DNA from 2 places in the Cellvibrio sp. BR genome. Region 1 is predicted to be linked to the other one. Evidence: predicted binding sites of a transcription regulator. Region 1 holds the regulator's gene; the other holds the start of a gene.
What was found. The regulator FliA, encoded in region 1, starts transcription of late flagellar genes. The targets are predictions, from matches to a motif close to TAAAGTTATNNNNNNNNCGGCCGATANCC.

Region 1 (8,838 bases):
AGCCGTGGGGATCTATATCCAGCAATAGCACCCGCTTCCCAGTGGCCGCAATAAGCCCACCAAGGGATACCGTTGTGGTGGTTTTGCCCACACCACCTTTCTGGTTCGCTATTGCTATAACTCGCACAATTCAACCCTCGCCAGCGTCAAACGCCAGTCACATCGTCTATTACAGCGACAAAAGCAAAGTTTGTGCCCATCGCAATAAGTTTCTCGACTGCAGTCACAAATTCAGAAAGAACATTGTCGCCTTTATCAACACTTATGCCAATCATCGACCAGCAATCACTCCATGGGACGATCAATTTTCAAGCAGTGGATGTTAAGTATTGCCCAGTAGACGACAACTTCAAGTAGAAGTAATGACTCCGCCATCTCTATAGCGGCAGCTTTTTTCAACGCAATAGGGGGAATAACGACGAAAGCAGGTTGTTTATGGGGTTTAATTTAGAGAAGAGGCGCTAGACGAGGTAGCTGCTGGTTCGACTTGTACTTTAGGACGATCCATTTTGCGCTTGGCAATCATGATAGCAACGCGGCGATTTTGCGCCCTACCCTGTTCAGAGCTATTGGGAGCAATGGGCTGATACTCGCCATAACCAACTGCTGACAAACGCTCTGGTGCAACACCATTTGCAGCCAAATGCTTAACAATGGCGCTGGCCCGCGCGGTAGACAACTCCCAGTTGGTGGGATACTTGGCGCTATTAATAGGAATATTATCGGTGAAGCCTTCAACCTGCACCGGGTTAGAATAACCCGCCAGGATCGCTGCAATTTCATCAAATATTTTGCGCGCCTGTTCACTGGTATCCGCACTGCCGGACGAAAATAAAATGCTGTCTTTTAATTCGATTTGCAACCACAACTCATTGCTGGACACCTGAATAAGCTGCTCAGTAATCAAGGGGGCAAATTTTTCAGATACCAAATCAGAAATTTGCGTTAATTCATCACTGGTTTTTATTTTAGTATCAGGCTGTTCAGCAACTTCATTCGCGGCGCCTTGAGAGTTATCCACAATTGTCGGCACTTGCTCGTCAACCTGCTCCGCATCGCGCACGGAGTTATCCATATTGATGGGAGATATTAAATCATTTGCCGGCGCAGACTGATCTGCTGGCTCAGTATTGGATTGGGCATCCGTTGGTTTATGGAAGGCCTCAATGAAAGTGTCGGACAAGACGCGATACTTGCTGTCATTTACTTGGGAGATGGAATACATAACCACAAAAAATGCAAACAGCAGCGTAATGAAATCAGCGTAAGAAATCAGCCAGCGCTCGTGATTTACGTGAATATCTTCTCTTCTGCGGCGAACCATAAGAGCGCTTCTCAGTTAAGCGGATGCAAATAGCCGTTTAATTTCATTTCAATTGAGCGGGGATTCTCACCATCGGCAATCGCAATAATGCCCTCAATAATCAATTCACGATATTGGGAATTTTCATTCACACACATACGCAATTTATTAGAGATAGGAATAAATACCAGATTTGCCAAGGCGACGCCGTAAATGGTCGCCACAAATGCAATCGCAATACCAGGCCCCAAGGTCGCAGGATCGGCCAGATTATTCATCACATGAATCAAGCCCATTACCGCGCCGATGATGCCGATTGTCGGTGCATAGCCGCCCATAGATTCGTAAAATTTAATTGCATCAAAATCGCGCTGTTCGTTTACGATTAAATCCGTTTCCAAAATACGGCGAATAACTTCTGGCTCATTGCCATCAACCAATAGCTGCAAGCCTTTTTTCGCAAATTTATCTTTTTCACGCTCGGAAATTTCTTCCAGCCCAAGCAGGCCGTCTTTGCGCGCCGCTGCGGCCCAGCGCACAATATTGGCAATACCTTGTTTAAAGGGAACATAGGGCGGTTTAAAAACCCACACCACAATTCTTAGGGCACGGCGCAAATTTATTTTTGACGTTTGCAACATGGCTGCACCCAAGGTACCGCCAAGCACAATAAATGCGGCAGGCCCATTCAACAAAGTGCCAATGCCACCGCCTTCCAAAAAGTTACCGCCGATAATTGCCGCAAACGCGATAATGACGCCGATAATACTCAGGAGATCCATTACATAACCTCTCTCACCAAACGCGGCCCAATATCCTTCAGGCTTAGCACTTTATCGGTTAACCCGGCGCGTGCAACCGCCATTGGCATACCATAAATTACACAACTCGCTTCATCTTGTGACCAAAGTGACGAGCCTGCATCCTTTAATAAACGCGCACCATTACAACCATCCGACCCCATACCGGTTAATACCACGCCCAGTACTTTATCGGCATAGTTATTGGCAGCAGAACCAAAAGTGATATCCAACGAAGGTTTGTAATTGACGCGCTCATCATCCGGCAATATCCGCACCGAACCGCCGTTGCGCTTATCGAGCATTAATTGTTTTCCGCCCGGTGCAAGTAACGCCAAACCGGGTTGCAATTGATCGCCATCCACCGCCTCACGCACGCGGATATGGCACTGTTTGTTGAGCCGCTCGGCAAATGCTTTAGTGAAGTTTTCCGGCATATGCTGCACCAGCACAATAGGCAAAGGAAAATTGGCGGGCAACGCCATTAACACTTCGGCCAGAGCAACTGGCCCGCCGGTGGACGCGCCAATGACCAAAAGTTTGGGTTTATTTTTGAGACGGTAATTATCAGATCCAGATGGCCTTGCCGGCTCATCTTGGACTGGCGACACAGGGCGAGCGGCAGGCGCCGGTGCGGCAATAGGTCTGAAAGATGACGAGCTGCTCGCTGACGCGGGCACAGGCGCGGGTGACGCTGTAGTAGCAACTGGCGGTGGGACTGAGCGATTGCCGGAGCCAGCGAGGGTAATCAATCGCTCATGTAATTTTTTCTTGAGCACCTCGGAGTTTCGCGAGACCTCGGCAAAATCTTTGGGAATAAAATCGAGTGCGCCGGCTGCCAAGGCATCCAGCGTAATTTTGGCACCTTCATAGGTGAGCGATGAAAACATCAAGATGGGGACGCGACGGTTGGACATGATGTGCTTGATAGCAGTCACACCATCCATCACCGGCATTTCAAAATCCATAGTGATAATGTCAGGCTTTAACTCAGCTGCTTTATCAATAGCCTCGCGTCCATTGCTTGCGATACCAACAACTTTTAATTCCGGGTGCTCATTAATAATATCTTTCAAACGATGCTGAAAGAAATTTGAATCATCAACCACTAATACCCGGAAAGGCATCTATCACACTCCGCAAGGGAAAAATATTTAACAGACATTTTGCTGGCATGTGTAGCGTTCACCGCAGCAGGGTCACGCTGAAGATTAACTGTGTCCCCAGCTGGTGGAACCCTTGGCGTAGCGACGCAAAAGGCTGGGAATATCCAAAATTAACGCGATAGTGCCGTCGCCGGTAATAGTGGCCCCAGCCATGCCTGGGGTACCTTGCAACATTTTGCCCAAAGGTTTAATCACCACCTCTTCCTGACCAATCAATTGATCCACCACGAAACCAACACGGCGCGAACCAACGGTAACTATCACCACGTGAGCGTTGTCAGGACGATGACCAAACGCATTTTTAACCAGCCAATCTTTCATATAAAACAATGGAATTGCCTGATCACGAATAGCGACGCAATCCTGCCCATCCACTATATGGCTCTTGGTGAGATCCATGTGGAAAATCTCATTCACACTCACCAGCGGAAAAGCGAAAGTTTGTTGGCCGAGCATAAACATGAGGGTTGGCATAATCGCCAGCGTCAGCGGTACTTTAATAATAAAGCGCGTGCCTTTACCCAACTCGGATTTAATTTCGACGGTGCCGTTAAGCTGGGTGATTTTGGTTTTCACCACATCCATTCCCACACCGCGACCGGACACATCTGAAATTTCTTTTTTGGTAGAAAACCCTGGTGCAAATATTAAATTGTAGGCTTCAGTGTCAGACAAACGATTGGCGGTATCTTCATCAAACATCCCTTTTTCTACCGCGATACGACGCAATTTAACCGGGTCCATGCCGGCACCATCATCGCTAATCGACAATAGAATATGATCGCCTTCCTGCTCTGCAGAAAGCACAACTTGTCCAATGCGGGACTTGCCATTCGCTTCGCGCACATCAGGGAATTCAATGCCGTGATCAACCGAGTTGCGCACCAAGTGAACCAGCGGATCGGCTAATGCCTCTACCAGATTTTTGTCCAGATCGGTTTCTTCACCGACTAATTCCAAATTAATTTCTTTGCGCAAACTACGCGCCAAATCGCGCACCACACGGGGAAAGCGGCCAAATACTTTTTTGATTGGCTGCATGCGGGTTTTCATGACCGAGGTCTGCAAATCGGCGGTAACTACATCCAAATTTGCTACTGCTTTTACCAGGGCTTCATTGGTAGAGCCGTTACCCAACCGCACCAAGCGATTGCGAACCAACACCAGCTCACCCACCATATTCATAATGTCATCAAGGCGCTGGGTATCCACACGAACGGTAGTTTCAACTTGCGGCGCTTCTTTATCTGCTGCCGGCATAGCGGGAGCAGTCGCTGCGGCTGGTTTTGGCGGCTCTACCTTCTTGACTGCAGGTGCTGGCGAAACAGGTTTAGCAGCCTCTGGTTTAACCTCAGGAGCAGGCGCTGGCTTTGTTGCGACAGGTGCGGGAGTTGCCGCAGTGGATGCTCCTGTGCCAGGGCCTTTACCCTTGCCGTGCAGCTGATCCAGTAGTGCATCAAACTCATCATCGCTGATCAAATCACCCGAACTTTTTGCAGGCTCGGGCGCAACAGCAGCAGCTGGCGCTGGAGCCTCGACAACAACGCCCGGCCCTTTACCTTTGCCATGCAGTTGATCGAGCAGCGCTTCAAACTCGTCTTCTGAGATTTCTTCACCACCACCGACCGCTGTGGATGCTATAGGAGCCGGGGCTGGTGTCGGGGCAGCAGCCTGAACACCTGGCCCCTTGCCTCTGCCATGCAATTGATCGAGCAGCGCTTCAAATTCATCTTCAGAAATATCATCGCCGCCACCGGATACAGTGGCGACAGGTTCAGCCAAAGGCGCAGAGGCCTCAGTCGCGGCAGGAACCCCGGCGATGGCATCCAGCAATTGTTCAAATTCAGCGTCCGTAATGTCCCCAGAGGCAACTGCCGTAGTCTCCGGATTAGCAACCGCTGTTTCCGCAGGTGCTGCTCCTGCTGCACTTTCGTTGAGGTCTTCGCAAGAAACCAAACGCTCAAGCGAGGCAATTAACGCAGGATCCACCGGTGGTAGTTCTTCGCGCTGGGATACCAATTCAAATTGCTGATTAACCATGTCGAGTGCTTCAAGCACCACGTCCATTAATTCAGAGGTAACCGCACGTTTGCCGTTGCGCAAAATATCAAACAGGTTTTCGGTGAGATGGCAGCATTCCACCATAGGAGTGAGCGCCAGAAAACCGGCACCCCCTTTTACAGTGTGGAACCCGCGAAAGATTGCATTGAGCAGATCTTTATCTTCAGGGCGCTGCTCCAGGTCAACCAATTGCTGGCTGAGGCGTTCGAGAATTTCACCCGCCTCTACCAGAAAATCCTGGAGGATATCCTCGTCATCACCAAAACTCATTCAACGTTCCTCGAGTGACCTACAGCTTAGAAACCAAGACTTGATAACAAATCATCAACGTCATCTTGCCCGGATACTACATCTGCGCGCTCTTTGTTAATTTGTGGCCCTTCGGCTTCAGTTTTACGCTTGTGCATAATTTCCATATCGTGTGCGACAACTTCGCGATCATCTGCAAGCCCGGCAATTTCTTCGACCTGCCCAGCAATGCGCACCAAGCTGACAAGGTCTTTTTCAACATCATTGATCAAACCGATAACACGTTTTAATACTTGACCGGTTAGATCCTGAAAGCCTTGCTCCAACACAATATCTTGCAAATTCTTACTGAGTTGTTCAGTACCGGTGACCATTTGCCCGAGGAAAATATCCATGCGCTCGTACAACTGGCGAAATTCATCGGCATTCATTTCACGGCGTTTTAACCGCGCCCATTCACTGCGTAAACTATTTGCCTCTTGCCCCAAATTCATGGCGATAGGCGCAGCCTCATCGACAACGTCCATGGTTTTTTCGGCCGCTTTTTGCGTTAGTTCAATCACATAATTGAGCCGATTGGACGCATCATGAATATCAGACTTGGCAATCTTGGGTGGCTCTTTGGTTAGGTCGGCATCCACATTGAAATTGACAATTGCATTGTGCAAACCGCGTGTCAGGCGCCCTACCGATTGAAAAATATGGCGATCACGCGATTGGGTAATGGTTTGTATCAAGAGCGATGCTTCTTCAATCTCATTGCCGTGCAGTTTTTCCGCAAGCAATTTGGCGCACTCTCTCAATTCGACAACAAACTCACTGTTGAACGATGTTTGGGTTTCAGATGCCATGGCAGAGCCTTATTTATTATTTAATCGACGGTGATTAACCGACCCGATCAAAGATCTTTTCAATTTTTTCCTTCAGCGCCTGCGCTGTAAATGGCTTAACGACATAGCCGTTTACGCCAGCTTGAGCTGCCTCAATAATCTGATCGCGCTTAGCTTCTGCGGTCACCATTAATACTGGCAAGGTGCGCAACTTTTCGTCTGCACGTACCGCTTTGAGCAGATCGATACCGGTCATGCCCGGCATATTCCAGTCAGTGACCAGGAACTGGAAATCGCCATTTTTGAGCATCGGCAATGCCGTTACGCCATCGTCTGCTTCGTGGGTATTGGAAAACCCCAAATCCCGCAGCAAGTTTTTGATGATCCGCCGCATTGTTGAAAAGTCATCAACAATCAGGATTTTCATGTTCTTATCCAACGCAACCTCCAATTACCCAGAAGGGAATTTTATTAATTCATAGTCTAGTAGGAGTTAAAGCTTCGGCCAGTGGCGGCGCGTAAATCTTCAACTTTTACTGCAAATCATAGCGCAAATTGTTGTATTTACAGACTAATTTGCGATTCTGCTGGCAACGGCGAGCAAACCACACTGCCCTTAGCTGTTTTTCACCCAGTTTACGCGGGCTGCCAACCACCAAGGCGGTGGCGCAAACGCGCGGCTGCCTGGCTGTGAATCTGACTAACCCGGGATTCACTAACACCAAGCACCAAGCCAATTTCTTTGAGATTTAATTCCTGATCGTAATAGAGGGCGAGCACCATGCGCTCACGTTCGGGAAGCAAGGCAATCGCCTCGGCCAAGGCTTTTTTTAACCCATCCCGCTGAACCCCTTCAAACGGGCTAACAAAAGCACTGCTGTGTTCGGACGCGTCGATATTGCTGTCTTCTTCGCCGAAGGTCTCTTCGTAACTGAATAATCGGCTACCGTTGGAGTCTTGCAGCATTTCAAAATATTCTTCCAGCGATACCTCTAGTTCAGCAGCGACCTCGGCGTCGGTCGCATCGCGCCCGGTACGCGCCTCGACGGCGGCAACGGCACGCGCAACACGGCGCGCATTGCGGTGCACTGAGCGGGGCACCCAATCGCCACGACGCATTTCATCAACAATTGCTCCGCGAATGCGAATACCGGCATAGGTTTCAAAACTGGCACCGCGGGATGCATCGTATTTTTGTGATGCTTCGATCAAGCCAATCATGCCCGCTTGAATCAGATCATCTACCTGCACAGACGCAGGCATACGCATCATCATGTGGTAAGCAATGCGCTTTACCAGCGGAGCAAAGTCTTCAACATTGATTTGCGCATCGAGCAAGGTCTTTTTATCGTACATGGCTAAACCATTGACTGCGGCCATCGAACACCTTTTGTTTAGCAAAAACTGCCGTGATTATTGGCAACCCTGCCTCACTTTCTCGTGAGTAGCGATTCATAACGCTAGTCACACACCAATGTCTATGCAACTGCGTATGCGGATATTGCTAACGCGCATTCGCGGCCTGCAACAAGCGCTCGACAAAAAACTCCAGGCGCCCGGTGGGAGAATATGGCAGCGGCCATTTATCGACTGCTTGGGCCAACGCACGTATTGCCACTGCCGCCTTGGAGGCAGGGGCAAACTCCAACAAGGCTTTTTGTTTTTGCACGGCTTTACGCACATTTTCGTCAAAGGGAATTTGGCCTACAAACTGGAGTGTGACATCCAGAAAGCGCTCACAAACGGTATTGAGTTTGTTGAACATATTCATGCCTTCCTGTTGGGTGCGCGTCATATTGGCGACCACACGGAAGCGCTGCATTCCATATTCTTTGTTTAATAATTTGATAAGGGCGTAGGAATCGGTGATGGAAGAAGGTTCATCGCACACGACAATAATGACTTCGTTGGCGGCGCGCACAAAACTAACCACGGTATCCGAGATACCCGCGGCCGTGTCTATCACCAAAATATCCACTTGATCGGAAAGTTCATTGAAGGCATTGATAAGCCCCACATGCTCGGCGCTGCTCAACTCCGCCATACGCTGTACACCCGAGGATGCTGGAACAATTTTTACACCGGCGGGGCCAGTGACCAACACATCGCTGAGCGAATGAGTGCCGGCGAGAACATCCGCAAGGGTATGGGTGGCGCGAATGCCGAGCAATACATCCACATTGGCGAGGCCTAAATCAGCATCGAGCAGTACAACTCGACGGCGCAATTCAGCCAGGGCAATACTCAGGTTGACGGAAATATTGCTCTTACCTACTCCGCCTTTACCGCCGGACACAGCGATAACTTGTACTGGTCGCACTTGGCTCATCTACACGTAACTCCAAACATATTCTTCTTAAGTGTGCCGGGGTTGGCGCCAGAAAACTGGCGGTACGGTTTGTTGGCACTCTAATGGTGAACTGAGTATA
Region 2 (8,838 bases), 100 kb from region 1:
CAGCAAAAAATACACACATCAAGGGCACCGCAATAAGCACCCCTATAGCATCACCAATCCACCAGGTTCCCCAACTAAAAATAATTTGATTTATCGAAATAATGTCATAAGCAAACAGAACCAGCGTACCGATACTCGCGCTAATGGCGGCCGCTACTGGCCCGCCAAGGATAAACACCAAAAAAATATCCCGTTCGTCTGTTAAATGATTAGGAAAACCAACAAAACGGCGAATAAGCCAGGCCCCAACCAAACAAGCGATACTGCTGCCACACGCGATAAAAAAACCAACCCCAACAACCCCACTGGTGAGGGTTTGTCCATCCGCCAAAGCGACACCAATATTCAGCAAGGTCGAACCAAGTAGCACACCAATAACCAGCGGATTCCCCCAAATAAGCAAAGCCGCCAAAGAGATCCCCAAGGGCAAAAATATGCCACTCACAAAACCCGGGGGAATAGCCAGCAACAATGAAAGCCAACCGCTGGCCAAATACACCAGCGTCAGTAAAACGATACGCAAAATCAGAGAGGCAAGCTTATGAGGGGAAGATAAAGCCATGTTTAAAAACCGGAAGGATACCTGCGTTAATGCTAGCTGATTATTTGCCTCTGATCGGTTTATTCAGGCTATTTACGCCCTGTAGAAATACAAAAACCGCAGCAAGCTGCGGTTTTTGTTATACGGGCAGAAAAACTACCAGAAAAATTATTATCTGAGCAGTGATAACACCTGTTCTGGTCGCGCGTTGGACTGAGCCAACATCGCCGTGGCCGCCTGCTGCAATACCTGAGCACGGCTCAGGGCGGCGGTCTCTGCAGCGAAGTCTGCATCGATGATACGCGAACGGGAGGCAGAGGTTTTCTCAGATACGTTAGCCAGGTTGGACATTGTGAAATCCAGACGATTATTCACCGCACCCAGATCTGCACGGGTGGCGTTCACCTGTTCCAACGCTTTATCGACAATACTGATTGCACGTTGGGCGCCTTCGTAAGTGTCAATCTTGATGCTGGCAACGCTGCCCACACCGGCGGTATCGTTACGCTCTTTAAAACCAGTGATGGCAACTACATCTACTGCGGTCGCTGTATCACCATACTTGATAGCGATTTCTTCGCCATTGGCAGAGCGCAGAGAAATTTGGTTAGTACCGCCAGCAAACGCCACAACACCCGTTTGATCGGACGATAAGTTGATAACACGAATAGTTTCCGCAATCGTGTCGGCCACCAACGTCCCGGCTGTAATTTTACCAATCGGGATATCATTGATAATTAAATCGCCTTCTTGCAACACTGGAGCGCCACCAGCAGCAGTGACTGCAGCACCTAACAAGTTGCCGTTAGCATCCTGTACATCCACGCCTAATGCAGACACTCGTGCATCAGCACCAGCAGTTGCCCCCAACTCAATGGTCACGCCTAAACGATCGGCGCTAGTGTCATTGAACACCAAGGAGAAGTTAGTGTGACCGTCAGCCAAGCCTGAAGGGTTACCGGTTGTTGCGGTTTCATCCACAGTAATTGATGACGCACCCGGTGCGGTGAGAATTAACTTACCGCTAGCATCCACAGTCGCTTCGATAGCAGTTTCAGCATTAATTTTATTCACCAACTCTTTCATGCTGTTGGTGCCGGTAATGGTATAAACCTGCGACAAACCATTGCCATCGACCAAAGTCAGTTCAAGAGTTTCGTCTGGCGCACGCAACACACCTGAACCGGCAGTATCGGCAGTGACTTGAACCAGAGACGCAACTTCAGCGCCCTTACCTTCCAAATCCGAGTTTATGCTTGCTAATGCTTCATTCAAATTAGTGGCGGTAGTGACCGGGTCAATAGCAGTGCCATTAATCAGTAAATCACCTGCCGTCAAATCTGTCAGCGCATCGATCTCCGCCAAGTGGTTGGCCGGTGGAGCACCGTTAGGTGTTGCAGGCTCACCCACGATATCGCCAGACGAGCCGCCCAGCGCATAGGTATTAAATGAACCAATGGCAATTTCCATTGTTTCATTTGCCTGAGAGCCCACCTGCAAGAAGGTTTCACCCAAGGTTCCATCCAACAGCTTCTGGCCATTGAATGATGTAGTCTCTGAAATACGGTCCATTTCCAGCTTTAACTGTTGCACTTCCGCATCCAATGTTTTGCGGTCGTCATCGTTATAGATACCGTTCGCAGACTGGATTGAAAGTTCGCGGATGCGCTGCAGAATATTGGTTACTTCTTGCAAAGCACCTTCTGCGGTTTGAACCAGAGACACACCGTCATTTGCGTTACGGATAGCTTGATCCAAACCACGGATTTGCGAGGTCATACGGTTGGAAATGGCGAGACCCGCAGCGTCATCTTTGGCGGAGTTAACACGCTGGCCAGAGGACAAGCGTTCGGTAGCGCGATCAAGAGCGTTTCCAGAGTTCATCAATTGACGCTGTGAATTCAAGGAAGCGACATTGGTGTTAATGACTAAAGGCATAATAAATCTCCTAATGATTGTTCCTGTTCACAGTTGCGTGTGCTGTGACAAGCCGACTGATGAAGCCCAGAAACAGCGGCAAATAAATTGCTCAGTTTGTGAGAACTTCGTGGCAAGACTGGTAAGAAATGGATACCAACAGGATTTCTATACGGGTCGCCTAAGTGGGCTTTTGCACAGACTGTGCCAAGAAAAAAATCAAGCGATTTAGGCCATAAAAAACAGCCTCGGCGGGAACAATTATTCAAGCGAGGGAAACAACATTTTTTAGGTAGTGTGCTTAATAAAAAAACGACTAAAAAATAATAATTGCGGAAAAAATATTCAAAAAAAACCTCAAAAAAAAAGAGCAGCGAATGCTGCTCTTTTTTTAAAACACAATATTTCCAAAATCGCTTAAAAAGCCATAAATCAATGATTTAAAAGCGTTTTTAAGCCTGCGCGCTAATCAAGCTAACTGGCTCATCGGGTGTGAGTTGCTGTGCCAAACGCAGAAATATTTCATCGGGAATTTGACGAATAACTTCTTGCGTACTCCTGTCCAATACTTTCACAACCGTTTCACCTGAGCCTGGATCATAAGTAAAATTCAAGTCACGTTGGGTGGACTGAATATACTCGTTCATCTGTGCAACGGCGGCCTGCACTTTCTCTTGTACCGCTTGGGAATTGACGGTTTCAGTGGTTACAGGTTTTGCCGCTTCGGCAACCGGCGGCAAATCATTGCCGGTTTTTTGACCTTGCACAGTGCCCGCCAACGACGAAGCCGGCACTGGTTTCACCGGTGCCGGTCCCGCTGCGATTTTAGTGATTTCATTCATCATAAAGTCCTCACTAGAACACACCTTCAAAGTTAGCCAGAGGGCTAACTTTGAAGGAAGCTACCACCTTATCTCAACAGTGACAGTACTTGTTGTGGACGTGCATTAGACTGAGCCAACATCGCAGTCGCCGCTTGTTGCAATACTTGTGAACGGCTGAGGTTTGCAGTTTCTGCGGCAAAGTCAGCATCATTGATACGTGAACGAGCAGCAGAAGTTTTCTCAGAGATGTTCGCCAGGTTTGATACGGTGAAGTCCAAACGGTTGTTAATCGCACCAAGGTCTGCACGGGTACTACTTACTTGGTCAATGGCTTTGTCGATAATACCGATTGCTTTTTGGGCGCCGGCAGCAGTTGAAACATCGATACTTGCAACAGAGCCAGTACCTGAAGCAGCATTACGCTCTTGTAATCCAGTGAAAGCGATTACACTGGCAGCAGTAGCATTGTCGCCATACTTAATTGAGATTTCATCGCCATTAGTAGAACGCAAGCTGATTGAACCTGCAGTGGCGTTGGAGAATGCCACAACACCTGTTTGCGCTGACACATCATTGATTGCCTTGATCGTATTTGTTGCTGTAGCTGCAACACTTGCACCGGATAACACATCTCCGATAGCAACACCGTTAATCAGAATATCCCCATCTTTCAATGTGGTACCTACGGTTCCGACTGTAGCGGCTTGGCCGGTAATATTACCGTTAGCATCTTGAACATCTATACCCACTGCCAGAGCTGCAGTTGTTAGATAAGTACCAACACCCTCTACTTTAACGCCAGTTTTTTCAGCACTTGTATCAGAGAACACCAATGAAAAGTTAGTTGCGCCATCCGCCAAACCAGTAGCGGCATTGTTGGTAGTGTTATCGGTCACTGTAATACTAGTGACATTTTCAGCAGACAACACCAGTCTACCCTTGTCGTTCAATGAAGCTTCAATAGATGTATCAGCATTAATTTTAGCAACAAGCTCTTCCATGCTATTGGTACCAGAAATTACATAACTCTGTGTATTACCGTCACCATCAACAACCGCAAGAGTCAAACTATCAGTACCTGCGCGCAATACACCGGTGCCCACAGAGGTCGCTTCAATATCCACTAAGGAAGACGCAACGGCTCCCTTACCTTCCAGGTCAGAGTTAATACTTGCTAATGAGGTATTCAGGGTCTGACCTGTTGCTGAAATTGCTGAAAGTTGAGTATCGTTAACTTTTAACGAGTTAACTGCAGTGAATTGTAGATCTGTTAAACCGTTTGCAGTCGCCTCTCCGACGATACTTCCGCTGCTGCCTCCCATTGATGAAGTACTAAAAGAACCAATAGTTACATCAAGAGTTTGATTTTGTAGAGCGCCGACTTGGAGAGCGGTGGTACCTACTGAGCCATCAAGCAATGCTCTGCCATTGAACGAAGTAGTCTCAGCAATACGATCCAATTCAGTTTTGAGCTGCTGAACCTCAGCATTCAAAGTTTCGCGGTCTGAATCGTTATAGATTCCGTTCGCAGACTGAACCGACAGCTCACGCATACGTTGCAAGATGTTGGTAGATTCTTGCAGAGCACCTTCTGCGGTTTGAATCATGGATACACCATCGTTAGCGTTACGGATGGCTTGATCCAGACCACGAACCTGAGAGGTCATACGGTTACCGATCGCCAAACCAGCGGCGTCGTCTTTTGCGGAGTTGATACGGTTACCAGAGGACAAACGTTCGGTAGCGCGATCAAGTGCGTTGCCTGAGTTCATCAATTGACGTTGCGCATTGATGGAGGCGATATTGCTGTTAATTACTAAAGCCATGATTAATCTCCTGGATTAATGTCTGTGTGCAGTATCACTGCGATAACAAGTCTGTTGATGAAGCCTGAGACAAACTTACTAATCAGCACTTCTAACAAGGTTATCGACACATCCTGGAGTTGCTTTAATCTTTTTTTATGGCTTAAACAAAATATTTACAGCGGTAATTAACAGAATTTATTGCGGAAGGTTATATAAAAGCAGAAAAACGTCAAATTAACGACCATAAGCATCGATTGCCTTCATGGCGCGATTAGTTTGACGCAATTCTGACGCCACTTGCTCACGACTAATTTCAGCCAGCTCGGATAAACGCTTATTAATAGTCTGGATTTCTTCAATCATGCGTGCGGCTTGAGGTTCCAAATCCGCCTGCGCCAGCGATTGCAGGTATTCAGCATCATTAATTGATAACAAACCCTGCTGGCGCTGCTGCACCAATGTCTCAAAGGAATCCCAATCGCCCGCCTCTGCCAATGACAGCAGTGCTTGGGACTGGCTGAGTGCGCGAGAGAGAGGATCTAACAAGGTCTCAATATCCATAAAACAGCTCTTTACCTAGGGAATACAATAAGTTGGTTTAATAAGCGAAGCCTAACGCCATCTACAAAGATTAGCAAAATTTAAATGGGTGGTTGGAAAACATTAAAGAGGGATGATTGAGATGGGTGCTGGAAAGCAGATGATTGGTGTGTCGGAAGAACGCAGCGACTTCCGACAAATGTTTAACCCATAACACTTGCGCTACAGGTAATTAAACAAACTGAGCTGGCTTATTTTGGTAAAACTCTGCTGCGAAGCATTGAGCACCAGAGTTTCCATCGATAAACGAATAGAGGCTTCTGCGTAATCCAGATCCTGTACACTTTTTAATTCTTGCTGAACAAACAAATTTACATCCAAATTCAAATCACGCGAACTTTCCAGAGTGTTCTGACGAGCCCCCACTTCACCCTGTACTGAAACAACATTAGTAATAGAGTTAGTCAGGTTACTCAAGGTTTTGGCAACCAAATCACTCAGCAATGCTTTGCTTTCGGGTGTGTCTTTTACACTTTTCATAGCCTCACTGAAACGTGACAGCGTTGTAAGCAAACCTTGCTTATCGGTAGATTCAACAAAAAAAGAATCGCCCGCTTTACCGTTGGTTGAAACCACGCCCGCCATGGTTGTCAGGCCTGTCGCACTTTGCAGTGCAGGATTACCACCTTGCACACTAATGTTCATACCATTAGCCGACACGAACCCTGTCGCACTGGCCGTTAAACCAAGGTTTGCCAATTTAGCGGCATTGGGCGCTGCATTTAACATAGCGGCAAAATCTGCCACGTTATTTACGACGGGCAAGCTGTTAAATTCCAGAGTTTCTGACCTGCCACCGACAGAAATCTTTAAGGTTGTAGGGTTGGCAGAAAAATCGATTGGCGCTGCAGCCGCATCAAAGTTAAATGGCAAGCTGGCGGGTGTAGGAGCAACTGGTGAACCGGAAATACTGAGGCTCACACCCATTACATTAATTTCTTCGCCGGAAACGTAAGGCGCATTCGCCACCAGCACTTTGCCAGTGCTGCGTTCAGTAACGGTGTAATTAGGACCATTAGGAACAACCGCAGAGTTGGCATTAAATGCAATAACCATGTCTTCGGGATAAAAACTGTCAAACAATTCCTGATCGACAATTTGACCCACACTGACTACTGATGCAGGCAGTGCGCGATTGCTGCTACTGGCAGAAGTGTTTACCGTATTGTGATCACTGGGAATATCTACAAATACTTTTTTGCCCGAGTCACTCACTGCCACACTGACAGAAGCAGAGGCCTGCAGAAATAACTGGCCTTCATCGCCCAGGTATTCAAAATTGCCGCCACCCTTATTAACGAAGGGTTGAGTATCGCCTTGATAGCCCGCAAAAATGTACTGACCAGAAGCATTGCGCGTATTTTGCAAGTTCATTAACTCACTAATTCGCGTGTCGACTTCGGCAGCAATGGATTTGTAATCGGCAGCGGTCAATACCGCCGTGTTACCGGCTTTAACCGCCAGCACATTCATTTGTTGCATTAGTTCCACAACTGTTTGCAAGGTTGAATCTTCCAAACTCAAACTATTATCGGCCACGTCGATATTTTTTTTGTATTGTTCGGTACGCGCCAATTCCTGATTTAATTTTAGAATAGTAGTTGCCGCTACCGGATCATCCGCAGGAGACAATACTCGTTTACCCGTAGCCATTTGCTCCTGGGTTTTAGTGACAGCCGATTGCGCCTGTCCCATGCCGAGTGTTGCTATGTTGTAAATTTGCGAAGTAGATATACGCATACCAATACCCTGTGCTTACAATTTTTGCCGCTTATCATTGGCAATGCACAAATCAATCCAACTTTTTGCTTTTGTGAATACCTGCATTCACAGGGCCCTTTTTTTAAAGGGCATTCAACAAGGTATCAAACAACTCGCGAGCGACCGAAATTACCTGCGCATTCGCACCATAAAGTTGTTGAAACCGAATTAAATCCGCAGCTTCTTCATCCAGGTTTACACCGGAAATACTATCGCGCATCGTTTGGCTTTGTTCTAACAAACTAATGCTGGCTTCGGTGTTAATTTTAGCAAGACTGCTTTTGGTGCCGACCTCCTCCACTAATTTGCCATAACCTTCCGCGAAACTAAGGCTACCGTTTTGCATAGTGGATTTTGTTTCCATTGCCACCATCGCCAACGCGTTGCGGTTATCATTTTTACCATCAGTGTTAAAACCCACAGTAAAAACATCGCCAGCTTTAGGTTGCCCGGTAAGCGTTACTTGATAACCCAGGAACGATGATTGTACAAATGTGGCAGAGCTACTGTCACCAAACAAAGGACTACTTGAAATAGAAGGGGACATTTCAATGCCCGACGCAAGCGTGACATCAATTCTGCCACCCACAGTAATTGCACTCTCCTGCCCTACACCGGCACTGGTTAATGTCTGATTAGGATTGCCCGAACTGTCATTAACCTGAATACTACTGGTTGCGCTTGCCGCTGAAAAACGAATATCCAGATCCACACCGGACGCCGCAAACAACCTCAGCTCAGGTGCGCCAGTTAGCGGATTGGTAGAACTTTGCGCGCGAATTCCCAGCGCATTTAAATTGGGATTTGCGTTAATTTGCTCGGCAAGGTAATCATTGAAATCCGCTTCACTGAGATTCGGATCAGGCACGGTACTTAAAAATGCGGGCGTTGGTAATGCGCCATCATCTTGAATTATCGCTTCACCATTAATACGCAACTGCATAGGTACTGCAAAATCACCGGGTGCAACATTAATACCGGTAATTGTCGCCGTGGTGTAAGCATTTGCAGTGACGCCGGGTAAAGCGCTTAATTGCGCCGCCGTCTGCATAGCTGATGCACCCGACTGGGTAATTATACTGCGCGCTGTCACGGAACCGGTTTGTGGATCAGTAAACGTAAAATTCAACCGCTCCGCTAAATAACCATTGCCTTGTGCGGGAGCACCTATTGCAACAGTTTGCGGGCTGCGATCTGCCGGTAAACCAAGGCGATCACCAGCACCTACAATTCTGGTTTCGCCCGGATCACTCGAAAATATATTGTTGGTTGTGCCGGGTACAAACACTTGATCCTGCATGACCGGATTCAAATGTTTTGGATTTGCAGGGTCAGAATTATCCAACACATCGTAAGTGGTGTCCGACGTGAAGCGAATAATAATTGG

Region 2: O59_RS07375 (flagellin) is a predicted target of FliA. The motif match lies at 5,207-5,235, and genes of this name have one in related genera.

The regions. Positions count from the first base shown of each region.
Region 1 is NZ_JH668201.1:384,124-392,961, reverse strand. Features, by position in the region: gene O59_RS06940 (ParA family protein) at 1-127, opposite strand, end outside; gene motD (flagellar motor protein MotD) at 443-1,324, opposite strand; gene O59_RS06930 (flagellar motor protein) at 1,336-2,085, opposite strand; gene O59_RS06925 (chemotaxis response regulator protein-glutamate methylesterase) at 2,085-3,230, opposite strand; gene O59_RS06920 (chemotaxis protein CheA) at 3,315-5,600, opposite strand; gene O59_RS06915 (protein phosphatase CheZ) at 5,627-6,430, opposite strand; gene cheY (chemotaxis response regulator CheY) at 6,465-6,848, opposite strand; gene O59_RS06905 (RNA polymerase sigma factor FliA) at 7,046-7,789, opposite strand; gene O59_RS06900 (MinD/ParA family protein) at 7,914-8,738, opposite strand.
Region 2 is NZ_JH668201.1:485,903-494,740, reverse strand. Features, by position in the region: gene O59_RS07390 (CHASE domain-containing protein) at 1-562, opposite strand, end outside; gene O59_RS07385 (flagellin) at 713-2,479, opposite strand; gene O59_RS07380 (flagellar protein FlaG) at 2,911-3,303, opposite strand; gene O59_RS07375 (flagellin) at 3,369-5,108, opposite strand; gene O59_RS07370 (flagellar protein FliT) at 5,325-5,651, opposite strand; gene flgL (flagellar hook-associated protein FlgL) at 5,853-7,430, opposite strand; gene flgK (flagellar hook-associated protein FlgK) at 7,534-8,838, opposite strand, start outside.